DNA from 2 places in the Alteromonas sp. 5NS40-0096 genome. Region 2 is predicted to be linked to the other one. Evidence: predicted binding sites of a transcription regulator. Region 2 holds the regulator's gene; the other holds the start of a gene.
What was found. The regulator FliA, encoded in region 2, starts transcription of late flagellar genes. The targets are predictions, from matches to a motif close to CTAAAGNTNNNNNNNNNNNNGCCGATA.
Positions count from the first base shown of each region.

Region 1 (16,695 bases), on a different contig from region 2:
GCCCGTGGGTTTTGTCGTCACTACGATTGCGCCAAATGGTTACAGTGGGCAGATTAAAATGATTGTCGGCATTACCCTAGACTTAGAGATTCTCGGTACTCGCGTGATTGAACACAAAGAAACCCCAGGGCTGGGAGATAAAATAGATCTAGCGGTGAGTGACTGGATTTTAAGTTTCTCCAACAAAACCTTTTCCGATGACAATGCACGACAGTGGCAGGTCAAAAAGGATGGTGGGCAGTTTGACCAATTTACTGGCGCAACTATCACACCGAGGGCGGTTGTTGGCAGTGTCGCAAACACCGCCAGATTTGTTCATGACAACATGAGCCAATTACTTTCTGCGCAAACTAGCTGCCCAGCGAAGGAGTAAATCCGTGGTAGATTATCAGAACCTAACGATAGAAGGTCTTTGGAAAAACAACCCAGCACTGGTTCAGTTGTTGGGGTTATGTCCTCTCTTAGCCGTTACAGCGACCTTGATAAATGGTTTAGGCCTAGGCTTAGCAACGACCTTGGTACTCATTGGGTCTAATGTCACTGTCTCCCTAGTAAGAAACTACGTGCCCAATGAGATTCGTATTCCGGTGTTTGTCATGATTATTGCTGCCTTCGTGACAATCGTTCAACTACTGATGAACGCGTTCACATATGACTTGTATCTAGCGTTAGGTATATTCATTCCTTTGATTGTTACGAATTGTGCGATTATCGGTCGCGCAGAAGCGTTTGCCTCGAAAAACAATCCCCTACCCGCTGCTTACGATGGTTTAGTGATGGGAGCCGGTTTTACCGCTGTATTGATGTTGCTCGGAGCCATCCGAGAAATATTGGGCGCAGGTACCTTGTTCAGCGGTGCAGATCGACTACTCGGTGATTGGGCGCAGGTTATTGAGATTCAACTGTTTACAACAGAGCAGCCATTTTTATTGGCTATTTTGCCACCCGGCGCTTTTCTGGGGATGGGTTTTATCATAGCGGCGAAAAACGCGATCGATAACCACATTGCAAGTCAACAACAAGTAGCGGTAGAGAAGGTGTCTCGTGCTCGTGTTACTGCTGAAAACTAAAATAAGACCTCGCTATTGATTATGACTAACACAGACAAGCCAATCTCCAAAGCAGAGAAAGTCACAGAGATAATTCGAATTCTAGAAGCGCTTTACCCTGAAGTTCCTATCCCCCTCGATCACAAAGACCCATACACTTTGTTAGTTGCAGTGTTGTTGTCGGCTCAGTGTACCGATGAACGCGTGAATCAAATCACGCCTAAACTCTTTGCCAGGGCCGATAACCCGTTCGATATGGTTTTAATGAGCATTGACGAAATCAAAGAGATAATCAGGCCCTGTGGCTTATCTCCAATGAAGTCGAAAGGCATCTGGCACTTATCAGATATGATTATCAAGCAGCACAATGGCGAGGTGCCACAAGACTTCAAAGCACTAGAAGCCATGCCAGGAGTCGGCCATAAAACAGCCTCTGTCGTGATGGCACAGGCTTTCGGCGTACCAGCATTTCCAGTAGACACTCACATTCACCGATTGATGTATCGCTGGGGTTTGTCTAATGGTAAGAGCGTTGAACAAACGGAACGCGACGCCAAACGATTATTTCCAAAAGAAAAGTGGAACGACTTGCACCTTCAAATTATTTTCTACGGCCGTGAGTACTGCCCTGCTCGAGGTTTTTCCCTCGACAAATGTTTGATTACCCGTCAATTCGGCAGAAAGAGTTTCATCAACCAAGTGCTAAAAGAGCAGGCCAAAAAGAAAAAATAGCAAGGCTTATAATTGGACTTTCATCAAATCTTCTGCCAGTAAAACTGGTTTGCCTGTTTCTTTCGCCACTAGCGCCCGAATCGCCTCTCGCTGAGGGGCACTTCGATTCATAAAATGAGACAAGAGAATGCGTTTAGCAGCACTGTCATTAGCGATAGCTGCAATGTCTGATGGACGCATATGTAGCCTTGTCGCTACGCCCGAAGCGTGTTCATCGATCGCCGCATGCATAATGGCGAGATCGGCATTACGAGAAAATGCAGCGAAATCTTTGTTCGTGCCATTCATATCACCTGTGTAAGTAATTACACACCCTGCCACATTGATTTTCCAAGCCACAGCCGCTATCGGACCGTGTTCCACTGGTAAAGATTGAATGCGTATCGTCGAGGAAATACTCACTTCTTCACTGATGCGGTTGGCCGGCTGATTGACAACGCGTATAGGATATTGTTGTTGTGTATCGTCAAGGTTATCAGCAAGATACTGAAACGCGCCAGATTCACCAATTTGTCTATCAACAAATTGGGTCGTCGAAGGCATCAGTCTATTCCCACTGGGGCCCGCGATGACAAGCGGCTTATCACGGGGAGTAAAAAAAGCGCCCTTAATGTAAGAAGCAAAATCGGCGCTGTGATCGGAATGAAAGTGGCTAAACACAATCGCGTCGAGTGTATTCATATCGCCATGGGCATGATCAAACTGCACACTGCTCCCCGAGCCCGTGTCGACAAGCACCCGAGACTCGCCTTTGTACCAAATTAAATAGGAAGACGAGGCTCTGCCATCGTTGAGTTCTGGGCCGCCACTACCGAGCACTTGAACCTCAACGTCATCACACACATTGGCAAGTCCGGCTTGCGAAAATAAAACAAAACTGATCGCGCTGATGAATCTCATGTAAGCTCCTTTTTTATCACTATTGAAGTGACCGTAAAACGTCATATCTTCTTCCCGAGCACACACGATTGCTGTACCAAACTCAAAAAATACACCGTAAATCGCTAAAATACAGCTCTGCACCGCGAAAACTGTCATACTTAAGGGCTATAACTGAAGTTACGCTATTGAAAATTAACGGAGTTGCCGGATGAGAATGTTACACACTATGTTACGCGTAAAAGACCTTGAAAAGTCGTTATCGTTTTATGTTGATACCATGGGCATGACGCTTTTACGCCAGAGTGAAAACAAGGAATATCAATATACTTTAGCGTTTGTCGGGTACGGTGACGAGCAAAGTCAGGCAGTAATTGAATTAACTCACAATTGGGGAGAACACGATTACGATATGGGCACAGCATACGGCCATACGGCTTTCGCTGTGGATGATATCTATACGTTCTGCGAACAACTTAAAGCTAAGGGAGCTGAAGTTTACCGAGAGCCGGGCCCGGTGAAAGGTGGTTCAACGGTAATCGCATTTGTTCGCGACCCAGATGGCTACGCTATCGAGTTAATTCAAGAAGGTGAATAACCAAATGAAGCCACGTATTTTGTTTGCAGGTATTTGTCTCATTGCCAGCGTGAGTAAGGCTCACGCCTTTGATGTCATTGCCCACCGAGGAGCTTCAGGCTATCTTCCTGAGCATACGTTAGAGGCGGCTACCCTCGCCCATGCGCAGTCACCTACTTTTATTGAACAAGATATCGTTCTCAGCAAAGATCTCGTCCCCATTGTCCTTCACGACATTCATTTAGAAACCGTTACCGACGTGGAGCAAAAATATCCCGGAAGAGCGCGAGAAGATGGTAGGTTTTATGCTCTGGACTTTACCTTAAAAGAATTGCGAACGCTGAACGTTCACGAACGTACTGACAAACAAGGTAATCCTGTCTTCCCCAGTCGCTATCAAGGCGATGCGTCATTTCAAATCGCCACATTGAAAGAGCATATTGAATTGATTTCCCAGCTCAATCGACTGACGGGACAAAATATTGGTTTTTACCCGGAAATCAAATCCCCAGCCTGGCATCGCGAACAGGGCATCGATATCAGTTCAATTGTGATTGAGCTATTGAGACAATACGGTCTTGATTCGCCTGATGCACCGATTTATGTCCAGTGTTTTGACCATGAAGAGCTCCGTCGAATTCGACATGAACTAGGCGCAAAAATGAAACTAGTTCAACTGATAGCAGAAAACAGTTGGGCAGAATCTCCCACAGATTACGACTGGTTGAGGACATCAGAAGGGTTAGCATCGGTTGCCAGCGTTGCTCAAGGTGTCGGCCCTTGGATCGTTCAGCTTGTCGATATGCCTAAATTGGCACAAGGACAGGTTGTGCCCCAACTCTGGCTGAAAGAAGCCCAATCATTGGGATTGAAAGTTCATCCCTATACCTATCGTATCGATGCCCTACCGCAGGGTATAAGCGGAACTATGCTACTCGATATTCTGGTGGACAAGGTTAAGGCGGATGGTGTATTTACCGATCAGGTACCGCCTGTAAAGCAATTTTTAAACAAGTAAGTGCTTTGATGAAAAAGGGAGCGTAAGCTCCCTTTTGTTATGACTTGGTTAGTCTGACGACAACACGGCGGTTTTGCGCTCGACTTCGGCTATTTGTATTCGGCGAGATGTGACGTTTTTCTCCATGGCCTGTTACGGCAATACGGTCCATTGGCACGCCCATGGAAGCAAAGTAATCCTTGACGACATTAGCACGCCGAATTGACAGCTGTTCATTGTTCCATCTACCACCGTAACTATCGGTGTAGCCATCTAATAGAACCAACTCCAGCTCGTTATCCTCTTTGAGGTAGTCGCCGATCATCGCCAAGCGTTTCTTTGAGTACTTCGTCAACTCCACACTATTTTTTTCATAACTCAAAACAGTGTAAGCGATATCCTCAAAGCTGTACGGCAAAAGATTAGATACACATTGAACAAAATCGCGGTAGCTAGACGCAAAGTTAGCGGCATTTAAGCCCACTGAAACTTTGTCGTATTGGTTGTACCAATCTTGATAGTAAAGTGTTGGCCAATACCCTTTTTCTAACTCAGACAGCATGGTCCATGCGGCTTGTTCGGGCAAATCGCCATCGTACTGTGTGCGGATAGTCATATCTGCAATCGTCTTGCGGCTATGTCCGGGCATCCAGCTTGGAGGCATTGAATACACAGCTGCAACGCCAAATTTCTTGGGGAGCAACAACATGTCTAACTCAAACTCCATATTGAGCTGTTTTGAGGCTACACTCGTAAATAGCGCGTCGCCGTAACCCGGAATAGGATGAGAAAGAGTACAGGCTAGACGATTTTGCTGGGTCACCTGCCATTCAGAATTTTCTATTGTTGCAGCATACTGCCGCATTGCTCCGTGACTAGACAAAGAGATCACGGCAACTAAACTGATTAATATTCGACGCATTAAAAAGCCTCCACTTCAACAGAGTTATCGTCCGTTGGCGCGAAAAGTTTAGACCATATTGCTCGTGCTCATTGGTCTAAACAATACGGTGACGCTAACAATTGTTTACTTTTGCCAAGATTTACACAGACAAGTCTTACAAAAAAGGACAAAGCGCCTCGTTCATTGTGCCAAAAGTCTCGATTTGCGCCAATGCTATTTATCGCGAATTTGGGCCTGGTAGAAAGATGTGTTACGCCGCGCAATATGCGATAATTAATATTTACCGGCACATGCCTCACATCACATAAGAGCAAAACCCAACAAGATGTCAAAACAGCAACATGTATTGTCACAGCGCTTCCGTGGCTATTTTCCCGTCGTTATCGATGTCGAAACGGCTGGTTTCAATGCCAACCAGGACGCCCTTTTAGAAATCGCAGCGGTAACACTAAAGATGGATGAAAACGGCAACCTAGTGCCAGATAAAACCTTCCATCGTCATGTTGTACCGTTTGAGGGTGCCAATCTTGAACAAGCGGCACTGGATTTTAATGGTATAGATCCATTTTGTTCATTGCGCGGCGCGGTAGAAGAATCGGATGCAATGAAAGATTTGTGTAAATCGATTAGAAAATTGCAAAAGGATGCCGATTGTCAACGTTCAGTTATCGTCGCTCATAACGCGACCTTTGATCAGGGTTTTGTCAACGCAGCTATCGAAAGAAGTGGTATAAAACGTACTCCCTTTCACCCATTTGTGTCATTTGATACAACTAGCTTGGCCGGATTGACACTGGGCCAAACTGTACTTGTTAAAGCTTGCCAAGCGGCGAAAATAGCATTTGATCAAAAAGAAGCCCACTCAGCACTATACGATGCAGAGAAAACCGCTGAGTTGTTCTGCTATATGGTAAATCGTTACAAAGCACTCGGTGGCTGGCCTGTGGCTGAGTAATAGACGCGTCAGATAGCGAGTTTTTGCATTGCTATCGCGGGACATCGATAAAAACAAAAAAGCCTGACGATAGTCAGGCTTTTTGAATAAAAATAAAGCGTGAGATTATAGTTCTTCTGCTTTTTCAGCTAGGTACTTAGCAACACCTTCTGGACTTGCGTCCATACCTGATTTGCCTTCAGTCCAACCTGCAGGGCAAACTTCACCGTGTTCTTCGTGGAATGCCAAAGCATCAACCATACGTAACATTTCGTCGACGTTACGACCTAGTGGTAAATCATTAACAACTTGGTGACGCACAAGACCATCCGCATCGATTAGGAATGAGCCACGGAATGCAACGCCATCTTCTGGGTGCTCTACGTCATACGCCTGACAAATTTCGTGTTTAACGTCAGCAACCAAAGTGTATTGAACTGGACCAATACCGCCTTCGTTGACTGGCGTGTTACGCCATGCGTTGTGGCTGAATTGAGAATCGATAGACACACCGATTACCTCAACACCACGTTTTTGGAATTCTTCGAAACGCTTATCAAAAGCGATTAGTTCAGATGGACAAACGAATGTGAAGTCCAATGGGTAGAAAAATACAACGGCTTTTTTGCCTTTTATTGCTTCACTTAACGTGAATGAATCAACAATTTCACCACTGCCAAGAACGGCTGCAGCTGTAAAATCCGGTGCTGGACGACCTACTAAAACACTCATGATTGCTCCAATGTTTTCTGTTGTTATATGGGAGAGAGGACTCCTCCCGATTCTCAATTAGTCATATTGGTTCTTATTTAGAGAATACAAGTCTGAGCAGACAAAATAATTGCAAAACCATTGACTTAAATCACGACCTTTAAGAAAACGCGTTTCTAAATAAAAATTATTCGCAATTAAATCTTGATCGGTTGGAAAATAACAATTATTATCATTTGCGTTGAAGTATTGAGGTAACCTTATGTACGTTTGTATGTGTTTCGGTGTAACAGACAAAGCAATTAAGCAAGCTGTTGAAGAGAACGGCGTGGGCAATTTGCGTGAGTTACGTCAAACATTAGAACTTGGTACTCAGTGTGGAAAATGCGTGCAAATGGCGCAGCAAATCATCGATTCTACTATCATCGACGAATCCCTTTTCAAGAACGTGGGCTAGCTAGCCACTCTAATCAAATTCATATTTCAGTTGAGCGTAGTAATAACCGCCATTCATCCCTAGCGGAGACGTTGGAGGGTATCTTGCACCCGCAACATCACTAAATGGGTTCAGAGACGGTCGATTGTCAAACAAGTTCTGTGCACCAATTGTGAATTTCCAATCTTCGGCGAATTGATAGCTCAATTCCAAATCGACCACTATTTCTGCACTCCCCTCAATATCAAGCCCTGCAGCAGCATCGAGATGGTCTTCGTAAAACTCAGAGAAGTAACGCACTCGCCAAAGAGCACTGTAGGCTTTGTAATTCTGTGTCAACGCCATTACAACCCTAAAGTCAGGTAAGTTTTCCTCAAGCATTCTGATACGCGACGGTGCCAAGTTTGAAACGAAATCGATACCGCCGGATTCATTAAGCCTAGGATACAGTGTCACTCTGTCAACGTTAGTATGGGTCCAGTTGAAGGAAGTCGACAATGTATTCTCGATGTTGCCAGTGGCAAACTCGTAGTTCAACACGATATCGACGCCCTGAGTTGTCGTATCGAAGTCATTAGTGAAAAATTTCACACTTTCGAATATCTGGTTAGCAGGTACACCTTGTTCCACTAGGCTATTAACATCACTTTCGGTAAGTTGGATAGCCGATGTCGTGCTAATGCGGTCGTGTAATGTAATATGAAAATAATCCATCGTTACGAAAAAAGCATCGTTCCAGTAGTAAACCATACCAATACTCTTATTCACCGACTCTTCTGGGCGCAATGGCGTCGCCCCCACTTGTTCAGAAATAGGGTTGGTCGGCGGTAAGGTTGCTTGATCTTCCAACCCTCGAGCGGAAAATGCCGTTGTTACATTAATGACATTGCTCTGCCCCACCGTCGGCGCCTTGAATCCCGTACTGATTGAACTCCTAAAAGATAGCTGGTCGTTCAACTCATAACGCGCAGTAAGTTTCCCCTCAAATGTCGAGCCGAAGTCATTGAAGTGTTCATATCGAAGTGCAGTACCGACGAGTAAAGATTCCTTGAGATAGGTCTCGACATCGATGTACACCGCCCAGTTCGTGCGGCTCCAATCGCCTGCAGATTGCGGCGTGTATCCAGGAAAGCCGTTCGAGCCAACACTGAAACCTTGGCTTAAACCGGTATCGGGCTCCATGGCTAGAAAACCAACCTCATAGGAGTTGAGTTCTCCTGCTTTTTGATGATAGCTCTCCTTTCGCCATTCGATACCCGCAGCAAAATTGACGGCTTCATGCCACCCAAGATCTAAGAACTTTCTGACATCAAGATTAATGCTACGCTCTACTTGGCGAGCGCCTCCTGGATTAAAAGACGTAGGAGAATCAGGTCCTAGGGATGGGTTCACTGTGTTAGAAATCAAATAATCGATATTGGAATAGCCCAGGCCAATGCTGATATCGTAAGCCCACTCTGAAGGCGTATACCCTTTCACTCCAATACTCATCGCCGCGTCTTCAACACGGCCCCCAAACCGAGGAGCAAAACCGCCGGGTAACACTTCGTTAAATGCAAAACAATTGCGCCCTAGTGCCGTCGTATTGTCAGCTATCAACAAATAGTTGGGGTCATCGAGTACATTGTCATCAGTGATGAACACGTCAGGGCAACTCAACCCTTGATTGAGTCCATCGAGATCACCGACCAATAGCCGCGTATTCTCTGCTGTTGATTGGGGATCGGCAAAGACTCCTCTGCGAAAATGGGGATGACGAAAGTAAAACCCCCCTTCTATTTCTCTGCGAGCAAAATTTGAAAACGCATACCAACTGGTTTGCTCATTGAGTTGAGAGCCAAGGTTGGCCGCGAGTTTTACATCGCCATCAACGTCTAACGTCCCCCAATATTGGGCTGGATTTTGCACAAACTCATTGCCACCGTTGACTAGTTGTTGAGCGTCTGCCCGTTGTAGTGCCCGATTAGTATCATTCCTTTGACGGAATTCCGCACTTAAATTAGCAAAGCCATCTTCTCCCAAAGGCAAACCAATATTGGCGCGGAATTGGAAATCCTCACCATCTCCCTGGAAAAACTGGCCGCCACGGACGGCTACGCTACCACCAGAATTGGCATCGTTGAGGACGAAATTGATTACGCCTGCAATAGCGTCTGAACCATATTGGGCAGCAGCGCCATCTCTGAGGACTTCTACTTGTTTTACAGCCGAGGCTGGTAATACCGACACGTCGGGGCCCTGCGCACCATCGGACAACCCGCCTCCTAGGAAAGTTATCGCAGCGCTTCTATGCCTTCGCTTGCCATTTACCAGTATCAAAGTATGGTCAGACGCCATACCCCTAAGGTTTGCCGGACGTACTAAACTAGCTGCATCGTTAATCGATTGATCATTGACGTTAAGCGAGGGCACAAGGTTACTCAGCATGCTGAGGACGTCACTATCACCTTGTTCAAGCAATTTAGCATTACCAATAATATCGATGGGTACAGATGAAGAGACAACTGTTCTTGGGGAACTTCTGCTGCCCACAACGGCAATCTGCTCAATAGCATTCATCAGAATATCGTCTTCATCGTTGTTAACGGTGATGACAGGTAATTCGCTATCACTTGGTACAGGGGTGGCTTGTACGCTAAGTAAACCTTTATCGTCACGTACTACAATTAAAGACGTGCCGTGAAGTAACTTAGTAAGGCCATCGAAGTGAGAATAGACTCCAACCAAAGCTTGGGTATTCTCTTGTTCCGCTTCATCGAATGGGAACAATAAGGTGATGTTGGCCTGCCTAGCAAAAAGAGTAAGAGCAGTATCTGCGCGTTGAGCAGGAATAGCGAAGTCTGCCTCTTGAGCCATTGCGGCACAAAAGGAACTAAAGAAAAGCACGCACGTTGCAATCCACAACCTGTTAATTTTGAATTGCGCGCGAGAAAACCTACCTACCATCAAGTAGTGTACTCCGAATACCACGCCAGATTTGCTCCCCTTTCAACAGGCAATTAGGAGAGCTGACCCAGACGCTGCCTACAGCGAACTGTTCTAGCCAATTATTCCTGATTAAACACGAATTAAACGTAAACCGTATCATTGTTATTTTTCTTGTACTGCAAATCCCTAATCGGTCTAAGTGCCAATATTTATGGGAGCATTCGGTTCTTTAGAATATAAAAGTAAAAGCTACATGATAGCGGTATCAAAGACAATAAAAAGGGAGAAGAAAGCCGTCAGTAGGCCGTAATCTTAAGACAAGCGTTAAAAAGGGAGCGCTACGCTCCCTCTGAAAGCAATATCGTGAGCTCTGACACCCGCTCATGTTGAATAGAAAAACTGTTTTCTAGCGCACTTAACAAAGCCTCAATATCACCGACTTTGAAGTAACCAGCAACACGTCGGGATTTCAACGCCTCATCAGTAATCTGGAAGTGTACCGGTGTATAGCGCGTGATCTCCTCCAAAACACTGTCTAGAGGTTCACCTTTGAACACCAACATACCTTTTTGCCAAGCCAAATCATCTTCCATATATTCGCTTGATACGTTTTGACGCTGCGTGATTGCCTTCTTAACAATGGCTTTTTCGCCAGAGAAAACGAGTAGACCTTCATCAATGATGGCGCGCTGCCCCGTCAGAATTTTAGCGTCTTCATCTGCTCGTTGCACTGCCCTGTCTTGCACTAATACTCTGCCCTCAGTCACCACTAGCTCGAAGCTAGCATCCTCGACGATCTCGACGTTAAATGCCGTTCCAACCGCCGTTACGGTATTTGCTCCCGCAGCAACGACAAACGGGCGAGTTGTCTCGTGAGCAACATCGAAATAAGCCTCGCCTTGTAGCAGCGTAATACGACGCTCTTCATCGGAGTACGCAATACTGACCACTGAGTCTGTATTTAGATGCACAACCGAGCCGTCGGATAAGGTGATGTTTTTCTGCTCGCCCACTTGAGTTGAAGCCCGTTGCGCAGCGACGGCTAAAGCTTCAGGCGTAGTTTGCCAACTGGACGAAAAAATGCCGCCAATTGCCATAAACAAAAACGCAATACTCGCAGCGACTTGCCAGCGAGACGCTCGGAACACTGGTGTCGAAGCGGCTTCATTTGAAGTATTGAGTGGAAACAATCCACTAAGCTCATGCATCACTGACATGTCATCCCACAAGCTAGCCACTTCAAACAGCGCTTCTCTATTGGCGTTACTCTTCGCAGCCCATTGTGACAATTCAGTTTGTTCTGCATCGCTCAAGCCGCGATCCATTCGGCTAACCCAAACGCACGCTTGCTCGTGTATGTCCTCGCGAGTACTAAAACTGTGAACATTACTCATGGATTGATTCCATCTCTTAATTCAGCACGACCACTCGGATTATCCGAACTTCCGGTGCCTTGTTGTGATAATTGTTTTAAATAGCGGGAACAGAGTAACAAGCCTTTGGCAACATGTTTTTCTACTGTGCTCTCGCTCAATCCAAGGAGTTCTGCGATTTCTCGTTGGCTTTTGCCATACACCTTTTTTAACAAAAACACTCGTTTCACATCAGCAGAGAGTGTGTCTGTTGCTCGGCAAAAGTTCAAAAAGCGTTCTTTGCTTTCTACATTTTTTTCTAATGTATACCCCACCAATTCGTGAGGTAATGTATCCATGTCATCCAACTGGTCGCTTTGTACATTTTCGGCACGTGTAACGTGATTCAATGCGAGGTTACGAGCAGTTTTGAGCATGTATGTGCGTTCGTAGCGGATTTCTTGTTTAAGGTCCGCTTCGTAACTTTTAATAAATGTTTCCTGAACAATATCTTCGATATCTTCAGAGGGCACAATCGCCCCAACCGCCCGCATTAATTTCGAGCGATACTTTAAATAAGTTACAGCAAGTGTCGACTTTCTCGTCATATTCATCCTGACCTAGTCGTATCAAATACTTTACAAACCCATGTTATTATTTTGTCGGATATTATTGCAAAGTGAGACACTGAGATTGTTCTACTTTTCTGTCACTGCCATCCTAACAAAAAAGGGGGCGAAAATCGCCCCCAGGTGACCAATCAATTAAAAGGTGTATAAGCCTCTTAGATAGTAGAAGCCACCATTAATCCCAATGGGAGACGTGGTTGGGAATGCTGAACCTGCAATTTCGTTGTCATAGAGCGTGTTGCGATCTGGATCTTCATCCAAGGCGTTCTTCGCACCAACAACGAGTTCCAAGTTATCTGTTACGTGGTAACCCACTTCCAAATCCAAAGTAAACTCAGAGCCTACTTTGTCAATTGGCAAGCCAGAATCCAAGTGATCTTCAAAGATGCTACCTGTGTAGTTCAGGCGGCTGAGGAAGCGCCAGTCACCGTTATTGTGGTTAGCTGTTAAGCTATAACGCACTGCAGGCAAGTTGTCTTCGATCATTCGAATACGATCAGCTGAAATAAACTCAGATGCTTGGTCTACGGTTGTCGATGTCCAGTTGTATGCCAACGAGAACTTGGTATCACCACCGAACATTTCCATGCCGTAGTTCGCTACGATATCTACACCTTTCGTTGTCGTATCGAAGTCATTTGCAAAATAGCTTACTTCTGAGAAGCTTGAAGCATCGCGAATGCCACGAGCCAACAATGCGTCAATATCATCCTGCGTCAGAGCAATACCCGATACGGTACTAATGCGGTCTGTAACTTCGATGTTGTAGTAATCGGCGGTAATGAACAAGCCATTATCGAAGTTAGCTACGACACCAAAGCTGAAGCTTTCAGACTCTTCAGGTTGAAGTGGCTCACCACCAACCTGTGCTGCAATTGGGTCTGTTGGCGGAAGCGTTGCACGGTCGATAAGACGACCATCGGTACCAAATGCCGTTGTTACGTTTCGTACATTACTCTGACCAATAGTGGGTGCTTTAAAGCCTGTGGAATAGGCACCACGTAACGCGATGTTATCTAGCATTTGATAACGGAAAGACACTTTCCCTTTTGTGGTGTTACCAAAGTCAGAGAAATCTTCGTAACGAATTGCAGCCGTTAGTAAGAAGTCTTCCGTTAGATACGCTTCAGCATCTAAATAAAGCGCGATGTTATTTCTTGAAGCTTTACCTTGGCTACGAGCAGATAGGCCAGGGAAGCCGTTTGAACCGATACCAAAGCCTTGTGAAGCCAAAGGACCAATTTCATACGACGCAGGGTCGCCTGCGATGCTCTCGTAAGACTCGTTGCGATACTGGAAACCACCCGCTAAGAACAATGGCTCATCTAAACCGATGTCAATGGGTTTGGTTAGATCAAAGTCAAACGTTTGTTCTGATTGGATATATTTACCCGGGCTAAATTCAAGTGGTGTATCTGGACCTAGAGATGGGTTAATTGTGTTTGAGATAGCAAAATCAATCTCGTTCTGACCTAAATTAACACTGACGTCATAGCCCCACTCATTACCAAATTCACCTCTGGTACCAAATACGATTGAAGAGTCTTTGACCGTACCACCAAAACGAGGAGTAAAACCGCCTGGCAAAATCTCATTGAATGCAAAACAGTCTGGGTTATTTGCAACTTGGTCGATATACGTTTGGTTTTGTAATACGTTAGCACCTACTACGATGTCCGTTGGGCAGTTGCCAGTGCCGTCTGCGGTCAAATCGCCAACCAGGAGTAGCTGTTCGCCATCGGCATTCGTGCCACCATCATAAACACCACCGCGGTTATGAGGATTACGGAAGTAGAAGCCACCTTCAACTTCACGCTCAGCGTAGTTACCGAACAAGTAAGCTTCGGCGTTGTCGTTCAACTCTAGGCCTAAATTTGCGAACAATTTAATGTCGTGTTTGATTTCTGGGCTACCCCAGATTTGCGCTGGGTCAGCAACTGCTGTGTTACCTGCGGCAATTAGCGCAGCAGCATCGTCACGTTGAACACTACGAGAAGTATCGTCAGCAGTACGGTACTCCGCACTGAAGTTTGCAAAACCATTGTCTGACAAAGGCACGCCTACGTTAGCCGCGATCTGGTATAAATCACCGTCACCTTCATAATACGAGCCAGTACGTACTTCTACTGCACCGCCTTCGGTGTTGTCTTTTAATACAAAGTTTACTACGCCGGCGATAGCATCCGAACCGTACTGAGCAGCAGCGCCGTCTCTCAATACCTCAACCTGCTTCAATGCGATTGCTGGAATTACAGAGATGTCTGGGCCTTGCGCACCATCAGATAAGCCGCCACCAAGAAAGGTGATAACTGCAGAACGATGGCGACGCTTACCGTTTACCAACACCAAGGTGTGGTCAGATGCCATACCACGTAAGTTGGCAGGACGAACTAATGTCGAAGCATCATTGATTGGTTGGTCGTTTACGTTGAAAGAAGGCACGATGGTTTGCAGCATCGACACCATGTCGGTCGAACCTTGATTAGCAAATTCTTCATCACCGATGATATCGATAGGTACTGAAGAATCTGCGACGGAGCGAGGCGCTGCACGTGTACCTACGACAGCAATTTTTTCTACGTCTTTGGCTTCACCTTCGGCTTCTTGTGCATTTGCAGGCGCAATAGCAACCAAACTGAGCGCAGCGGTTGCACCCAAAGCAAGGCGTAATTGTTTAGTCAGTAATGACTCTGAAGTTCTCATAATGGTTTCCATGGATAGCTTGGTTTCTACAGTCAAAAACACAACAAATTTTGGCCGTGAACCTATTTAATTTTTATTCACTACAACACTTATCAACTAGGTTGACATCAATTCTTATAGCGCTTAAAACCATTGAAAACAAACAAAAAATAAGAAAATAAAAATATTTTTTCAAGCCGTAGAGGATTTCATTTTGTGGCTTGTCTATATAGATAATTAGGGGAGTTTATGCCTTGCGAAAATGCCCCCATTTTCGCCGTAATCACCTTTAATTAGTGAATACAATTGTGGCCTTCTGACCACACAATTTTTTTCTGAAAATCACTGATTTTGTTCTCGTATGAAAATCAGCCATAAAAAAACCTGCGAAAGCAGGTTTTTTTCATTTCATCGTTTGACTATTCAGCCGACGGCTGGTCGTCGTTATATTTTTCGGCGGTTTCTTTTATCAGAGGTTGCAACTCACCTTGTTGGAACATTTCCAAAATAATGTCACACCCGCCCACTAGTTCACCATCAACCCATAACTGAGGAAAGGTTGGCCAATTGGCATACTTAGGCAGTTCTGCGCGAATATCTGGATTCTGCAAAATATCGACATAGGCAAATGGTTCGCCACACGACATTAAGGCTTGTGACGCCTGAGATGAGAATCCGCAACTTGGTAGCTTTGGTGATCCTTTCATATATAAAAGGATTGGATTCTCAGCGATTTGCTCTTTAATTCTTTCAACCGTATCTTGGTTTTCAGTGGGTTCCATATCTTCCTCACTAGAGTAAATGATCTATTGCTGGCATTAATATGGGCTCTGTACACGCAAAATCAAGCACAATGCTTAGACATTTTTAATATCTTTTGTTGAAATTTGATCTTAGTTAAGCAAACTATGCTATACATCATAAAATTGCTTAAAAACGCTGTAAAACCTTATGAAATATAGGGTTAAGCGAACTTTGAAATATTGAAAAATTTTGTTGGATTACTACAATTCGACCCTATATCTACAAACTCGTTGCAGGAATCAACACTGAGACTCGGCACAATCCCACTGCCTTGGTGAAGAAAATGCAATATATCACGACCTATATGGAGACCGACAATGGCTTTTGAATTACCAGCATTACCGTATGAAAAAAACGCGCTTGAACCACATATCTCTGCTGAAACATTGGATTTTCACCACGGTAAACACCACGCAACTTACGTTACTAAGTTGAACGGTTTGATCGAAGGTACTGAGCTTGAAAGCAAAAGCCTAGAAGAGATCGTAAAATCTTCTGAAGGTGGTGTTTTCAATAACGCAGCCCAAATTTGGAACCACACGTTCTACTGGAACAGCCTAAGTCCAAACGGTGGTGGCGAGCCAACTGGCGCACTGGCCGACGCTATCAACGCAAAATGGGGTTCTTTTGCTGACTTCCAAGCGGCTTTCAACGACAAGGCAGTAAACAACTTCGGTTCTAGCTGGACTTGGTTGGTAAAAACTGCCGACGGTGGCTTAGACATCGTGAACACGAGCAATGCAGCAACACCTATCACTGAAGAAGGTGTTACGCCACTTCTTACTGTAGACCTGTGGGAGCACGCTTATTACATCGACTACCGCAATGTTCGTCCTAAGTACCTTGAAGGTTTCTGGGCACTTGCAAACTGGTCTTTCGCAGCGGAAAACTTCGGTGCTTAATTTCAGCGAATAAACACGTTTCAAAAGCCCTGCAATAGCGGGGCTTTTTTATATTCATCGAATTATAGCAATACCATTATTTGTTATATTCAATAACGCTAAATTTCTAAATTTATTCGATAAATTACCTCACCCTTTTGTAAATACCGACTAAGCTTTAAATAAGCGCTCGGTTTCTT
Region 1 covers NZ_BAAJLQ010000007.1:103,942-120,636, forward strand. The annotation lists gene rsxG (electron transport complex subunit RsxG) at 1-373, shown strand, start outside; gene AC27G9_RS18540 (electron transport complex subunit E) at 378-1,070, shown strand; gene nth (endonuclease III) at 1,092-1,781, shown strand; gene AC27G9_RS18550 (MBL fold metallo-hydrolase) at 1,788-2,819, opposite strand; gene gloA (lactoylglutathione lyase) at 2,872-3,258, shown strand; gene glpQ (glycerophosphodiester phosphodiesterase) at 3,263-4,255, shown strand; gene AC27G9_RS18565 (flagellar protein MotY) at 4,293-5,156, opposite strand; gene rnt (ribonuclease T) at 5,464-6,093, shown strand; gene AC27G9_RS18575 (peroxiredoxin) at 6,199-6,804, opposite strand; gene AC27G9_RS18580 (bacterioferritin-associated ferredoxin) at 7,046-7,240, shown strand; gene AC27G9_RS18585 (TonB-dependent receptor plug domain-containing protein) at 7,250-10,075, opposite strand; gene AC27G9_RS18590 (FecR family protein) at 10,486-11,541, opposite strand; gene AC27G9_RS18595 (RNA polymerase sigma factor) at 11,538-12,107, opposite strand; gene AC27G9_RS18600 (TonB-dependent receptor plug domain-containing protein) at 12,264-14,831, opposite strand; gene AC27G9_RS18605 (Grx4 family monothiol glutaredoxin) at 15,230-15,592, opposite strand; gene AC27G9_RS18610 (Fe-Mn family superoxide dismutase) at 15,932-16,516, shown strand.
Region 1: the regulator FliA is predicted to act here: its motif matches at 5,182-5,208, upstream of AC27G9_RS18565 (flagellar protein MotY).

Region 2 (16,695 bases):
AGGATCAGTGGTTTGTTTGCGGCAATGATTGGGATGAGTGCCCAAACTATTCCGATTCAAGCAAGAACCCTGTTAGCCGTGATGCTCACTTTTGTCATTCTACCAGTTGTTCCACCAGTGCCAATGGACAATTTAGTCGATTTGGGAAGCTTCCTCATTGGTATTCAGCAAGTGCTTATCGGGCTCGCCATCGGCTTTGTTTCAATGTTGGTTCTCAACACATTTGTTTTAGCCGGTCAGATTGTTGCCATGCAAACGGGTTTGGGCTTTGCGTCTATTGTTGACCCAGTTAATGGTATCAATGTCCCTGCTGTCGGTCAGTTTTACCTGATTTTGGCGACGTTATTATTTTGGAGCTTAGATGGTCATCTCGCCATGATCGAAATGATCGTCCTAAGCTTTGAGGCTTTTCCAATCGGTGAAGCTTGGTGGACAGGCGAGCAGTTCAAAAACATAGCGCATTGGGCGAGCTGGATGTTTGTTGCTGCTGTCACCTTGTCTCTGGCGCCGATTGTCTCATTACTGATTGTCAATTTGTCATTTGGTGTCATGACAAAAGCGGCACCGCAACTCAATATCTTTAGCATCGGCTTTTCCATTGCTCAAATGATGGGCTTAGTCATTATTTGGATTACGTTAGATAACTTCACCGATCACTTTACTAATCATTGGCAACGGGCGCTGCAGTTTATGTGTGAACTACTGCAGATATGTCCAGTTTAAGGGGAGGGGACGATGGCAGATACGCATGACAAAACCGAAGAACCCACGGCGAAAAAATTAGAAGATGCCAGGAAAAAAGGCCAATTAGCTCGATCGAAAGAACTGTCTACTACACTAGTGTTGGTCTTCAGCGCCATTTTAATATTGATTTTGGGATCCGATATTGCGAGAGGTGTCTATTTGATGACGCAGCGCATGTTTACCTTATCCCGTGACGAAACCTACGATACCACTCATATGTTTGCTGCTTGGGGAGAGATGCTCTCGGCGGTGAGTGGCCCCGTGTTATTGTTCATGGTGGTTTCAATGGCTGGCGGTATCTATGGCTCTATCGCATTGGGTGGGTTTAATTTTACGTGGGAATCTGCTTCGCCAAAATTCAATAAGATGAACCCTATTAGTGGCTTCAAGAGAATGTTTGGTATGAACGGCTTGGTTGAACTTTTGAAGTCATTTGCCAAGTTTTTCTTGATCATGGGCATGGCATACGTTGCCTTAATCTTCTTTAAAGACGAAGCCCTACACCTCGACTTTGAAGCCTACCCAAACAACATCTTTCACGCCATTGATATGCTGGGCTGGGCGTTTTTGTTTATTACCCTAGGCATGATACCCGTTGCTATTTTCGATGTGCCTTATCAGTCGTATAAGCACAATGAAGAAATGAAAATGTCTAAGCAGGAAGTGAAAGACGAACGCAAAAATGCCGATGGTGATCCCCAAGTAAAAGGCAGAATCCGAAGGCTACAATATCAAGCTGCTGCTCGCAGGATGATGCAGGAAGTGCCAAATGCCGACGTAGTAGTGACCAACCCTACTCATTACTCTGTCGCATTAAAATACGATGATAATGGCAGTTTGGCGCCAGTATTGGTGGCTAAAGGCATTGACGAACTGGCGATGCACATTCGAAAAATTGCTGGGGCACATGAAGTGCCGATCGTGCCTTCACCTATGTTAGCTCGTGCTATTTACTACTCCACCGAAGTTGAGGAACAAATACCGCACGGCCTGTTTATGGCGGTAGCCCAGGTACTCGCTTATGTTTTCCAACTTAAAGCGTTTAAAGCAGGTAAAGGCAAACGTCCTAAACCACTCAAGAAAGACTTGCCAATCCCGCCAGAACTGGTTCGCTAGCAACTTGGCACACATGTTGAAACTGACTCTACTATCCGACAAAAGCGTCAAAATTTTGATAGTGAGAGAGTTGCCCCATGGAGTTATCGGCCTATTTGCAGCGTTTTGATAAGGCACAACTGCAAAAGTTATCCCAAGGTCTTGGTGCACCGATTGTGCTATTGGCCATCATGGGGATGGTCATACTGCCTATGCCCCCCTTGTTACTGGACATTTTGTTCAGTTTCAATATCGCCCTTTCACTCGTCATTATATTGGTAGCTGTTTTTACCGAGCGCCCGATTGATTTTGGTATATTTCCTCTCGTTTTGCTCATTGCAACGGTACTGCGGTTGGCGCTGAATGTTGCGTCAACACGGGTGGTATTGTTGTACGGTCACGAGGGCGGAGATGCGGCGGGTAAGGTCATCGAGGCCTTCGGCGAGGTGGTAATTGGTGGAAACTACGCTGTGGGTGTTGTCGTTTTCGCCATCTTATTGATTATCAACTTCAAAGTCGTAACGGCAGGCGCGGGTCGTATATCAGAAGTGAACGCCAGGTTTACACTCGATGCGATGCCGGGTAAGCAAATGGCCATAGATGCGGACTTAAACGCGGGTTACATAGACCAAGACGAAGCCCGCCACCGTCGAGAAGAAATCACCGCAGAAGCAGACTTTTACGGTTCAATGGACGGTGCATCTAAATTTGTAAAAGGTGATGCCGTGGCGGGTTTGTTCATTATGCTGATTAACATTGTCGGTGGACTTTTTATCGGCATGATTCAACACAATCTCAACTTTGGCCAAGCCCTTGAGGTTTACACTATTCTCACTATTGGTGATGGCCTAGTGGCTCAAATACCCTCGCTATTATTGTCTGTTGCCACCGCGATCATTGTTACGCGTGAAAACGAAACGCAAGAGATGGGCACAGAAATCACCAAACAACTGGGCAACCAGCAGGCTTTGTACATTACTTCGGGCGTGCTGTTTGTAATGGGTATTATTCCAGGTATGCCACATGTGGCTTTCCTCGGGTTTTCTGCTTTGGCTGGTGGCTATGCATATTGGCGAAGCCGGCAGGCCATCAAAGCCAAAGAGGAAGCCACCAAGCTACCAGCCGTGGATCAATCAGACCTACCACCGCCAGAAGTCAAAGAACTCGGGTGGGATGACGTACAACACGTTGATACGATTGGTCTCGAAGTGGGGTATCGTCTCATTCCTCTGGTCGATAAAACACAAGGAGGAGAACTTCTCACGCGAATCAAGGGCGTGCGTAAGAAGTTATCGCAAGAGCTCGGGTTCTTGGTGCCGCCAGTGCACATTCGCGACAACCTAGACTTAGACCCCAACGCCTACACTATTTCCATGCTTGGCGTCAGTATTGGCGAAGCACAAATTAGCCACGATGAAGAAATGGCAATCAACCCCGGTCAAGTATTTGGCAAGTTAGAGGGCCGACCGACACAAGATCCCGCGTTCGGTTTAGAAGCCGTTTGGATTAAACCTAGCAAGCGAGAGCATGCCCAAACCCTTGGTTACACTGTCGTGGATGCAGCAACAGTTGTTGCCACTCACCTAAGCCAGCTCTTGACCAATAACGCCTACCAATTGTTGGGTCATGAAGAGACCCAGCAGTTGTTGGATATGTTGGCGAAACACAGTCCGAAATTAGTCGAAGGACTGGTACCAGATATCATCCCGCTCAGTACTGTGGTGAAAGTGTTGCAAACCTTGCTCTACGAGGGTGTGCCTATTCGCGACATGCGTACCATAGTGCAAACGCTGTCTGAATACGGCCCTAAGAGCCAAGACCCTGATGTCCTAGTCTCTGCTACCCGAATTGCGCTCAAGAGATTGATTGTTCAAGAAATAAGCGGTGGGGCTCAAGAAATCCCCGTCATAACTTTGGCGCCAGACTTGGAACAGATGTTGCACCAGTCACTACAAGCGGGTGGAGAAAATGGCGCTGGTATCGAGCCTGGACTTGCTGACCGGATGCAGCAATCGTTACAGCAAGTTAGTCAACAGCAAGAATTAGCCGGAGAGCCGGCGGTGCTGCTGACGTCGGGAATGTTGAGGCCAGTACTGTCTAGATTCCTGAAAAATGCCGTGATGGGACTGCATGTCTTGTCTTATCAGGAAGTGCCAGATGATAAGCAAATTAAAATTGTTAGCTCAATAGGTCAATAATCTGACAGCGATTGAGAAAAGAGGTTGGGAATGAAAATTAGACGTTTTTTTGGCAAAGATATGCGAGAGGCGCTAAGCCTTGTAAAAGCCGAGTTAGGTCAAGACGCCGTTATTATGTCGAATCGCAAAGTCGCTGACGGCATCGAACTCGTCGCCGCGTATGACAAAGAGCCAACACCCAAAGTGGCACCTAAAAACGAATCGTTTTCAGGAAAACCTGTTCCGACGTTGAGCGAGATTATCGGTGACGATGGTCCCGATAGTCTTAAAGCGCTATTGGAGAAGCAATCTCAGCAATCGATGCAACAACCTCACACGTCAACACAAAGACAGCCAGCACCTCAGCCATCGGTTCAACCTCATTCTCAGCCCCGAGCCCAATCTCAACCTCGAGGTATGACACAACCGGCAACCAAGCCCGCACATGAACCCGAACTTTTTTCAGCCGATGCGCTTGTCGACTCAAAAGTTAATGAGGTGAATGATGGCTTTGACGATTTCTCCCAACCGTCACAATCGTTAAAGCAAGGTGAATTAGACAGCATTAAAGAAGAGCTAGCCTCTTTGCGCAGCGTGCTTCAACATCAAGTTGCTGACTTAATGGAAGCGAAGCAACGCCGCCAGCGTCCTACCTTGAGGTATTTGGCACAGCGACTTGAAGGAATGGGGATTAGCCGAAGCCTAGCCGAGCAACTCGTAAATTATACGCCAGCGGATTGTACTGAACGAGAGGCTTGGCTATACGTTTTAAAACTTTTAGCTAATCGCGTGAATGTTTCTGGTAATGATATCCTGTCTCATAGTGGTGTGGTCGCGCTTGTAGGACCCACTGGCACAGGTAAAACGACAACAGTTGCTAAACTTGCTGCTCGTTACGCGCAGAAATACGGTGCAGACCAGGTAGCGATGATTACTATCGATACTTATCGTATTGCCGCTTTTGAGCAATTGGCTACTTATGGCAAAATCATCGGTTGTGTTACGCGAAAGGCACAGTCAAGTGAAGAGCTTGCTGACCAGTTGTTCCAGTTGCGTCACAAACGCCTTATTTTAGTGGACACTGCGGGCTTTAGTCAGCGCGATAGTCGTTTAATTAAACAGTTGACGAACTTTACTCAGGCTAATACGCAACCCATTAGACAATATTTAGTTGCACAAGCGAGTACGCAATATTCAGCATTGCAGCATATATTTGATGCATACGAGTCGGTAAAACTTGATGGATGCATATTCACTAAAGTCGATGAATGTTATAGTCTGGGCGAAGCATTAAGTGTTGCCATCGAGCGCCAAATTCCGGTGAGTTATGTCACCGACGGACAGCAAGTCCCTGAGGACATTAAAGTTGCTGATGGAAAATCTCTCGTATCTGCTGCCGCAAAGCTTTATAAAAAGTACGGATTGAATCATACTAGAGGCAATCATGTGGTAAATGCAGCACGAGCAGTATGATCGAAGATCAAGCGAGTAGCTTACGAAAGATGAATCAATCACGGTTAATCAAAGTTATAGCAGTCACCGGCGGTAAAGGTGGCGTAGGAAAAACAAACATCACGTTGAACACTGCCATTTCGATGGCAAAGCAAGGTAAACGCGTGATGGTATTGGATGCCGACTTGGGTCTGGCAAACGTCGACGTTATGTTGGGATTACGGGTGGAAAGAAACCTGTCCCATGTCTTGTCGGGCGAATGCACACTGGATGATATTCTTATCACCGGCCCTCATGGCATCAAGATCGCTCCAGCAACGTCTGGCACACAGTCTATGACTGAGCTGTCGCCGACGGAACATGCTGGCTTAATTCGCGCTTTCAGCGAATTGCGCTCTCAAATTGATGTACTCATTGTGGATACCGCGGCGGGCATTTCCGACATGGTATTGAGTTTCTCAAAAGCATCTCAAGATATCCTTGTTGTGGTCTGTGATGAACCCACTTCCCTGACAGATGCGTATGCATTGATTAAACTCTTGAACAGAGAGCACGGCGTATTCAAGTTTAAAATTGTTGCGAATATGGTGAGGGATGTTAGAGAAGGGCAAGAACTCTTTAGCAAACTGTCAAAGGTAACAGGGCGTTTCTTAGACGTGGCACTAGAGCTAGTGGCAACGGTTCCCTTTGATGAAAACATCCGTCGCTCAGTGAGAAAGCAAAAGGCGATAGTTGATGCTTTCCCCAGTTCTCCAGCGTCTATGGCCATCACTCAGCTTGCAGCTAAAGCACTACAATGGCCAATCCCAGCTCAGCCTGGCGGACATCTGGAGTTCTTTATTGAACAGCTTATCTCGAATAAAAACAGTGTGGCGGGTAATCAAGGGTGAATAGCAAAGCAGCTGCTTACCAACAACAAGTCGATAAAGCGCAGCTGGTAGAGCAGCACGCTTCTCTTGTTAAACGTATTGCACATCATTTGATGGCAAGATTACCGGCAAGCGTATTAGTTGATGACCTTATTCAATCCGGCATGATCGGCTTGCTGGAAGCTGCCAAAAATTTTGATGGTAGCAAAGGCGCGAGCTTTGAAACTTTTGCCGGTATTAGGATTCGCGGCGCTATGCTCGATGAAATCCGAAAAGGTGACTGGACGCCTCGCTCTGTGCACAAAAACAGCCGAGCTATTACAGAAGCGATCAATCAGGTTGAGAAAGAAACCGGTCGTGACGCGCGAGACGCCGAGATTGCAGACAAGCTAAATGTGCCGATCGCGAGTTATCACCAAATGCTCGGTGAAGTGAACGCGGGCAAGTTGGTGGGTATTGAGGACTTAGGCGTCTCTGAGGATGTTCTGACTACCGATGATAACCGCGGAAATGACACGCCTTTAGAAGATTTAATGCAGGGCGCTTTTCAAAAAGCGCTCGCACATGCTATTACTACATTACCAGAACGTGAAGCTATTGTGCTTTCCTTGTACTATGATGAAGAGCTGAACCTCAGAGAAATAGGCGAAGTACTCGAAGTCAGTGAATCAAGAGTGAGCCAAATACACAGTCAGGCCATGCTAAAACTCAAATCACGAATGCAGTCATGGCGGACTGGTGAATAGAACCACGAACTAAACGATAACAATTTAACCCCTCAGTGGAGGCCATTTTGGATAAAAATATGAAAATTCTTGTGGTAGACGACTTTTCTACTATGAGACGTATCATAAAAAACCTGTTGAAAGACTTGGGCTTCTCCAATATCCAGGAAGCAGATGACGGTAGCACTGCATTGCCGATGCTCCAACAAGGTGATTTTGACTTTGTTGTAACTGATTGGAATATGCCTGGAATGCAAGGTATTGATTTGCTGCGCAACATTCGAGCTGATGACAAGCTCAAACATTTGCCAGTACTCATGGTAACCGCCGAAGCCAAAAAAGAGCAAATTGTTGCAGCGGCGCAAGCCGGCGTAAATGGTTATGTTGTTAAACCATTCACAGCAGCAACGCTAAAAGAGAAACTTGACAAGATTTTTGAACGTTTAGGTTAATCCAGGCGCTCCTGAAATAATAAGAGGATAACTGGATGTCAACAAACTCTAACGTCCCAATATCGCTCGAAGAAGCAAAGCAGCTCGTCACGTATTTGGAGCAAGGTGATAACGAAGCGGCTAACGCTTTGTTGGAAGCCGCTTCATTGAAAGAGTCGATCGAGCTTTTTGCGGAAGTCGGTAAGCTGACTCGTCAGCTCCATGACTCTTTGAACAATTTCCAATTGGATGAGCGCATTGCAGGTCTTGCGAATCAAGACATTCCTGATGCACAAAGCCGCTTGACCTACGTTATTGAAGAAACGGAAAAAGCTGCCAACACGACAATGGATGCGGTTGAGGCAAGTATGCCTATCGCTGAAAACTTGTCGGAGCGCATTAGCCAAGTGATGCCTGAGTGGAAAAAGCTCATGTCTCGCGAAATAGAACTGGGTGGCTTTAAGTCATTGTGTACCGAATTGGACCAGTTCCTTGAGCAAACGTCTGCCGATTCGACCAAGTTGACCAGTTTGTTAACTGAAGTGTTAATGGCACAAGGCTATCAAGACTTAACGGGCCAGGTTATTCGCCGTGTTATTGAGCTCGTAAAAGAGGTCGAAGACAGCCTAGTTAACATGCTCACAATGTTTGGCGAAAAAGAAGTCTCTAATTTTGCTAATAAAACTGAGAAAAAGAACGATAAAGTAGAAGCAGAAGGTCCAATTATTGACGCAGAGTCGCGTGATGATGTTGTTCAAGGTCAAGATGATGTTGATGACCTTCTGTCTAGCTTAGGTTTTTAGGGGAGCAGGCGCATGTCGTTTGATGTGGATGAGGATATTTTACAGGACTTCTTAGTCGAAGCAGGCGAGATCTTGGAACAGCTCCAAGAGCAACTGGTAGACTTGGAAAACAATCCTGAAGATGCAGATTTGCTAAATGCCATATTCCGCGGTTACCACACTGTGAAAGGTGGCGCCGGATTCTTGTCGTTGACAGAATTAGTGGAGATATGTCACGGTGCGGAAAATGTTTTTGACATAATGCGTAATGGTCAACGCACATTGACCCCAGAGTTGATGGATGTCATTTTGCAGGCCACAGACGTGGTCGTTGAGATGTTTGAGCGCGTAAAAGCGCGCGAACCTCTTGAGAGTGCAGATGCAGCGTTGGTTGAGGTGCTACACAAACTTAGCGAACCTGAATCCCCTGATGAAAACATTTTTGGCAATGCCGACGACACTTCAGCGGCTGCACCTGCCGAAGAACCCGCTTTTGAGTTAGAAGAAGCGCCTGAGCCTGTTACACAGGCAAGCGACGGTGGTTCGATCGAAGAGATAACAGAAGACGAATTTGAAGCGCTACTTGACGAGTTGCACGGCTCTGGCGCGCCTGGGCAAACAGCAGCGAAACAGGATGAAGCACCTGCTCCAAGCGCTGCACCAGCTTCGGATAGTGAAGATATCACCGATGATGAATTCGAAGCGTTATTAGACCAGCTTCATGGCAAGGGACAGTTTGGCTCAGAGTCTAATCCTGAACCTGCGAAAAACGAAGCACCCAAAGCACAAGAAGCGGCTGGTGGTGATGACGAAATTACTGACGATGAATTTGAAGCCTTGCTAGACCAACTTCACGGTTCTGGCAAAGGGCCTAGTGTTGACGCGCCGGCCCCCCCCAAGGCGGAAAAACCAAGAGTTAAAGTAGATGCCGAGGCGACAAAAGCGGTAGAAAAGGCGAAAAAAGAACAAACAGCTAAGCCGGCGGCCAAAGCGAAAGCGCCAGCGAAACCCGCTGCGAAAGCTGCGCCAGCGGCACCAGCGAAGAAAGATGACAAGAAGCCAGCTCCTGCTGCGCCTCAAGCAGAAACCACAGTTAGGGTCGACACTAAACGGTTAGACCAGATCATGAATATGGTTGGTGAGCTAGTTCTTGTTCGCAACCGATTGTTAAGTCTAGGGATTAACCTCAACGACGAGAACATGTCGAAGGCAATTGCAAACCTCGATGTCGTGACTGGCGACCTGCAGGGCGCGGTAATGAAAACCCGCATGCAGCCTATCAAAAAGGTATTTGGTCGTTTTCCTCGAGTCGTCCGAGATCTAGCGAGAAGCTTAAAGAAAGAAATTGTTCTTGAGCTAGAGGGTGAAGAGACCGATCTAGATAAAAACTTGGTAGAGGCACTGGCCGATCCACTAGTTCACTTGGTGCGGAATTCTGTTGACCACGGTATCGAAATGCCTGATGACAGGGTTGCAGCAGGTAAACCAAGTACCGGTGTTGTTAAGTTAGCAGCCTCACAAGAGGGTGACCATATCCTGCTTACTATCACTGATGATGGTAAAGGCATGGATCCAGATAAACTTAAGGATATCGCGATTAGCCGAGGTGTACTTGATGCCGACGCAGCGGCAAGAATGTCAGACGTAGAAGCTTTTAATCTGATATTTGCACCTGGCTTCTCTACCAAGACTGAAATCAGTGATATCTCTGGCCGTGGCGTGGGTATGGATGTGGTGAAAACCAAAATCAACCAACTCAACGGTACAGTCAATATCGATTCTAAAATGGGTCAAGGTACTCGACTTGAGATCAAGGTACCACTTACCCTTGCTATTTTGCCGACCTTAATGATTGTGGTGGGTAAACAAACCTTCGCATTGCCTCTAGGCGCAGTGAACGAAATCATCAATATGGACATCAAGAAAACCAATACGGTTGATGGTCAGTTGACTATGATTGTTAGGTCAAAAGCGATACCACTGTTTTTCCTTGGCGAATGGTTGATTCGCGGTGGAGCAACAATCGATCGCGAAAAAGGCCATGTAGTTGTTGTGCAAATTGGTACTCAACAAGTGGGTTTTGTTGTCGACGCACTGATTGGTCAGGAAGAAGTGGTAATCAAGCCGCTAGACGCATTGCTGCAGGGAACGCCGGGCATGGCGGGGGCGACAATTACGTCCGATGGTGGTATTGCGTTGATACTCGATATTCCGAGCCTGTTAAAACGTTATGCTAGAAAGGCGCTTAAATAAAAATAAAAGGAAACCGTAAATGGTCTATAAAGTCCTTATTGTGGACGATTCGACCTTTTATCGTCGCAGAGTTCGCGAAATTCTTAATGAAGATCGCGAACTCGAAGTTATCGATGAAGCGCGCAATGGCCAAGAAGCCATAGAAAAAATCAAAGCACTCAAACCCGATGTGGTCACGATGGACGTAGAAATGCCCGTTATGGACGGCATTGCTGCTGTTAAAAAAGCCATGTCTGAGTGCCCCGTTCCCATCATAATGTTCTCTTCACTCACTCATGATGGTGCTCAAGCAACACTTGACGCACTTGAAGCTGGGGCGCTGGATTTTTTACCAAAGCGCTTTGAGGATATCGCTCAAGATAGAAAAGAAGCGTCTTCGCTGTTGAAGAATAAAGTGCGTATGATCGCAAGGCGTAGTGGTATTACACGCAATCGTGGCGTTGACGCGAAAGGTACCAGTACGCCTCGTACACCACGTACTACGTTTTTACGTTCTTCTAATGTTTTGACCGGCAATCGCACGTCGGTGTCATCTTCGATGAGCAGTGTGCCCAGCAGTATGCCCGCGGTAAACGTTGAATCGGTTAAATCTGTGGTTCGCTCTGGGAAACGTTACAAGGTTTTAGCGATCGGAGCTTCGACTGGTGGTCCTGTTGCACTACAAAAAGTGCTCACGGCATTGCCTGCAAATTTTCCATATCCGATTGTACTCGTACAGCATATGCCTGGCACCTTCACAACGGCCTTTGCTCAGCGCCTGAACAACCATTGTAAGATTGAAATTTCTGAAGCGGTGAGTGGGGATGTTCTTAAACCTGGCCATGCTTACCTTGCCCCTGGTGGCAAGCAAATGCTCATCGAAGGCACGTCGTCCCAAGCGCGAATAAAAGTGACCGATGTATCCGCGGATGAAAAAATCAGTTATAAGCCTAGTGTCGATTTAACTTTTGGTAGTTTAGCGCGTGTATTCGGCGGTGACGTACTCGGTGTAATATTAACGGGCATGGGAGCTGATGGCAGAGAAGGTTCCCGAACCTTAAAAGGTCGCGGTGCAAAAATTTGGGCCCAGGATCAAGAGTCTTGTGTGGTCTACGGGATGCCGCAAGCGGTTGCCCAAGCGAACATCTCAGAAAAGAACATTGGGCTAGAGAATATTGCTAGCTGTATCCTAACGGAAATGGGGTAAGAGTGTGAAAGCTAGTCGGGGAAAGTCGTGCTAGGGAGTATGCCAATTTGAAGGTTTGGACGATTGCGAATCAAAAAGGTGGTGTGGGTAAAACCACGACGACGGTAACGCTTGGTGGCTTGCTAGCGCAGCAAGGCAAGAGAGTGTTATTGCTTGATACCGATCCTCACGCTTCATTGAGCTACTACTTTGGCATTGATTCTGAAGAGTTATCCACTTCGGTTTACGATATTTTTATTAATAATCAATCTGTCACTGCCGATAACGTTCTTGATTGCTTGTGTCCAACTAAGTTAGACAGTTTATTTATTTTGCCTGCAACCATGGCACTGGCTACGTTAGACAGACAAATGGGCATGCAAAGTGGTATGGGGCTCGTACTCAAGAAAGCGCTAGACAAAGTCAGCCACGAGTTTGACTACGTGCTGATGGATTGCCCACCCGTACTTGGTGTGCTAATGGTAAATGCATTAGCGGCTTGCGATCGCGTTATCGTACCTGTGCAAACCGAATTTTTAGCCTTGAAAGGGCTAGATAGAATGATGCATACCCTTGAAATAATGGGTAAATCGTTAGCCAAAGAATTTGACACTTTGATAGTGCCAACTATGTTTGACAAAAGAATCAATGCTGCACTTGATGCACACAAGCGCTTGATTGCGGATTACGGCGACAAACTATGGGAACATACTATTCCCGTTGATACGCGATTCAGAGACGCGAGCCAGGCGCAGTCGCCTGCTTCGGTAGCATATCCGAGAGCGCGAGGCGTGTATGCCTATAAAAAGTTGTTAGAACAGTTGGAAAAAGAGACCCGTTTATGACTAAGAGTACGCCATTCGCAAGAGAAGATGTCATGAAAGACTATCTCGATGGCTTACTGCAGGAGCCTGATGCGCCATCGGAAGCAACAGAGCGCGCTGCGAAGCTTTTGGAACAAGCTTCCGTTGCAATGCCAGAGATTGAAGTTCAAGATGACGCATATGAAGAGCCCGTTGAAATCGATGTCCCCGCTATTGAGACTGAACCGGAGAGTGAAGTCGCGGTAACGTCAAACGAAGCGCCAGAGTTTGCTCCAATTCACGATCAGCTGGAGTCCACGTTTCAGGCGTTGTTTTTTGAAGTGGCGGGTTTAACAATGGCAGTCCCCTTGACGACATTAGGTGGTATCCATAACCTAGACAAAGTCGGACCATTAATTGGCAAACCAAAATGGTTTAAGGGCGTGATGCTTCATAGAGAAGAAAAACTTAACGTTGTGGATACGGCGCAATGGGTCATGCCAGAAAAATATGACCAAAATTTGGCAGAGACGCTAAACTATCAATATCTTATCATGTTAGGTAATAGCCCTTGGGGGCTTGCTAGTGATAAATTGGTTAATACCGTTACTTTGTCAAAAGAAGATGTTAAGTGGCGCGAATCCATAGGCAAACGGCCTTGGCTCGCGGGAATGGTAAAAGAAAAAATGTGCGCGTTGGTAGACGTGTACCAACTTATTTCAATGTTGAACAATGGCTTAGGCAGTAACGACCAGATGCCATAGCTTTGGGAGCCAAGTTAATGAATGACGAAAGAACAAATAACGCCGCAGCAGATAGCAACGATGAGGTGTTGCAGTGGGTAACTTACCGATTAGGTGAGGAAACCTATGGCATTAACGTGATGCAGGTACAAGAGGTATTGCGATATACCGAAATTGCGCCTGTTCCTGGTGCTCCAGAGTACGTACTTGGTATTATCAATCTACGTGGTAATGTTGTGACTGTTATTGATACTCGGGCAAGGTTTGGTTTACCGCCAACGGATATCACTGACAACACGCGTATTGTTATCATCGAATCAGATGAACAGGTTGTGGGCATTTTGGTTGATAGCGTAGCCGAAGTGGTTTACTTAAAATCCTCTGAAATTGACAGTGCGCCGAATGTTGGTACAGAAGAAAGTGCTAAATTCATTCAAGGTGTGAGCAACCGCGATGGCGAGCTACTTATTCTTGTCGATCTTAACAAGTTGTTAAGCGACGAAGAGTGGGACGAAATTAGCTCACTGTAAGTGTCTCAGAGGCACGAGCTATCGTGCCTCTTCCTTTCTAAAGCTGAAGTGTGAAGTAGATACCTGTTTGTTAGAACACGTTTTTAATCCAACCGTAATTTTTTCGATACTCGTCGTACTCGGTGGCGTGGTAGCGATGTTGCTGATAGTTATTGTTGGTCTTAAACGCCAATTGGCGAATCAAGTATCAACCTTGAGTACGATTAAACTCGCTAATCGAGATTTAACACGTACGGTATCAGATATTGCTAATCAGATTGAGGAGGAACGTGCGAAAAGTCTGGTCATGGCTAAACAATTCACCGCGTATCAATCCGAACTCGATCAACTGGGAAACAAACAAAGAGAATTGGAACAACAAGATCCCAGTACTCGTTTGTATCAAAAAGCCGTACAACTTGCCAAAGACGGAGCATCTGTTGATGAGTTAGTGCAAGCATGCGACCTGCCACAAGCTGAAGCCTTGCTTCTGGTTAACCTTCATCAAAGCAATTAACCGTCTCAATCGAGGCGTTGCTCAATCTCGAGCAAAAGTGACGGGCGTCGCCCACTGGACTTTCCCATACGTTTCTCTTTACTTATGTCCGACATGAGCCGGCTTTTTTTAAATAAGCGTATGGACGTCTAGACGTAAACTTGTTGACTTTTTTAGACGTCTAGATGCACAATCAGGTAATTAAACATCACTATTGGGGTGAGTATGCCTATTCGAATACCTGCGGAACTGCCGGCACTGAATGTTCTCGGTGGTGAAAATATCTTTGTAATGGATGACCAGCGTGCCACAACGCAGGATATCCGTCCGATGGAAATCGGAATTTTGAATTTAATGCCCAATAAGATCGAAACGGAAGTTCAAATCCTACGCATGTTGTCGAATACGCCATTACAGATCAATATCGATCTGATTCGTATTGATAACCATACATCGAAAAATACGCCTCAAGCGCACGTCGATAACTTTTATCTAGGGTTCGATGAAGTAGCCAGTAAGAGTTATGATGGACTGATCATAACCGGTGCTCCCTTGGCCATGTTGGCTTATGAAGATGTGAAATATTGGAATAAAATGAAGACCATCATGGATTGGGCCAAACGCCACGTTCAATCTACGATGTTCTTATGTTGGGCCGCTCATGCTGCTATCTATCACTTTTATGGGAAGCGCCGCATCTTGCGATCTGATAAGCTCTCAGGTGTTTTTCAGCACCAAGTCCAAGACGTACACAATGAGTTGATGCGCGGTTTTGATCCAGAGTTTTACGCGCCGCATTCGAGATTTGGTGAAGTGCCAATTGCGGATTATCAGAGTATTGATGGGCTAAACGTACTAGCCAGCTCGGAGAAAACTGGCGCCTATATCGTTGCTTCCGAGGATAAGCGATTAGTGTTTATCACTGGACATCCAGAGTACGACCCAGAGACACTAGACCAAGAGTATAAAAGGGATATGGGTTCTGGCGAAACGCCGGCACTACCCGAAAATTACTACAAGGATGACAACCCGAACAATTGTCCTATGGTAAGGTGGCGGTCGCACGGTAATTTACTTTTTACCAACTGGCTTAACTACTACGTATATCAAACTACGCCATACGATTTGGCAGATCTGAGTAAAGGTTAAAGGTAGACCATTGAAAGAATCATCATTAGAACAGCGCCTAAAGCAACTTGCATCTGAGAGAATACTCGTGCTTGACGGTGCGATGGGCACAATGATCCAAAAGCACAAGCTCGAAGAGGAAGATTATCGCGGTGAGCGGTTTGCCGATTGGCCGAGTGATGTGAAAGGCAATAATGATCTATTGGTACTGACTCAGCCAGAACTGATTTATCAAATACATTGCGAGTATTTGGAGGCTGGCGCCGACATTCTCGAAACTAACACCTTTAATGCTACTGCATTATCAATGGCTGATTATGATATGCAAAGCTTGGTACCTGAAATTAACCGAGAAGCGGCTAGGCTTGCTCGAAAAGCCGCAGATGCCTGCACGCAAAAAGACCCTTCGAAGCCACGATTTGTCGCTGGCGTGTTAGGCCCCACGAGTAGAACTGCGTCCATTTCGCCGGATGTTAACGATCCCGGAATGCGCAACGTGACTTTCAATCAATTGGTCGATAATTACGTTGAAGCGACAATCTCGCTAATGGAAGGCGATGTCGATTTGATCATGCTTGAGACGATTTTTGATACGCTAAATGCCAAAGCCGCCGCTTTTGCTGTTGACGTTGCATTTGAACAAATAGGTCGCTCAGTACCCGTTATGATTTCTGGTACTATCACGGACGCGTCGGGTCGTACTTTGTCTGGCCAAACAACGGAAGCTTTCTATAATTCGCTGCGACACGTTAAGCCCACATCATTTGGTTTAAATTGCGCATTGGGTCCGGACTTGCTACGCCAATATGTTGACGAAATGTCGACTATTGCTGAATGCTTGGTTTCTGCTCACCCAAATGCAGGTTTACCCAATGAATTTGGAGAGTACGACATGGAAGCGGATGAAATGGCCACGCATATCAAAGAGTGGGCCGAATCCGGTTTAGTCAATATTGTCGGAGGATGCTGTGGCAGCACACCTGGCCACATCAAAGCGATTGCAGATGCTGTTGAATCGGTCAAACCCAGAATCGTCCCCACGTTAGATGTGAAAATGCGTCTATCTGGTCTTGAAGCTTTTTCTCACGAGTAGTGTTATGAGTCAATCTACAGCCAATTTTGTCAATGTCGGTGAACGCACTAATGTTACTGGTTCTGCGCGTTTTAAGCGATTGATCCTCGAGGGAGACTATGAAAGCGCACTCGATGTTGCTCGTCAACAAGTGGAAAATGGTGCGCAAATCATTGATATCAACATGGATGAAGCCATGTTGGATTCGAAAGCAGCAATGGTGCGCTTCTTAAACCTAATCGCATCCGAGC
Region 2 covers NZ_BAAJLQ010000003.1:523,075-539,769, forward strand. The annotation lists gene fliR (flagellar biosynthetic protein FliR) at 1-723, shown strand, start outside; gene flhB (flagellar biosynthesis protein FlhB) at 736-1,860, shown strand; gene flhA (flagellar biosynthesis protein FlhA) at 1,938-4,037, shown strand; gene flhF (flagellar biosynthesis GTPase FlhF) at 4,068-5,489, shown strand; gene AC27G9_RS12300 (MinD/ParA family ATP-binding protein) at 5,486-6,358, shown strand; gene AC27G9_RS12305 (RNA polymerase sigma factor FliA) at 6,355-7,083, shown strand; gene cheY (chemotaxis response regulator CheY) at 7,131-7,514, shown strand; gene AC27G9_RS12315 (protein phosphatase CheZ) at 7,550-8,296, shown strand; gene AC27G9_RS12320 (chemotaxis protein CheA) at 8,309-10,528, shown strand; gene AC27G9_RS12325 (protein-glutamate methylesterase/protein-glutamine glutaminase) at 10,548-11,714, shown strand; gene AC27G9_RS12330 (ParA family protein) at 11,762-12,538, shown strand; gene AC27G9_RS12335 (chemotaxis protein CheW) at 12,535-13,260, shown strand; gene AC27G9_RS12340 (chemotaxis protein CheW) at 13,278-13,769, shown strand; gene AC27G9_RS12345 (DUF2802 domain-containing protein) at 13,837-14,265, shown strand; gene metA (homoserine O-succinyltransferase MetA) at 14,470-15,393, shown strand; gene AC27G9_RS12355 (homocysteine S-methyltransferase family protein) at 15,404-16,465, shown strand; gene metH (methionine synthase) at 16,470-16,695, shown strand, end outside.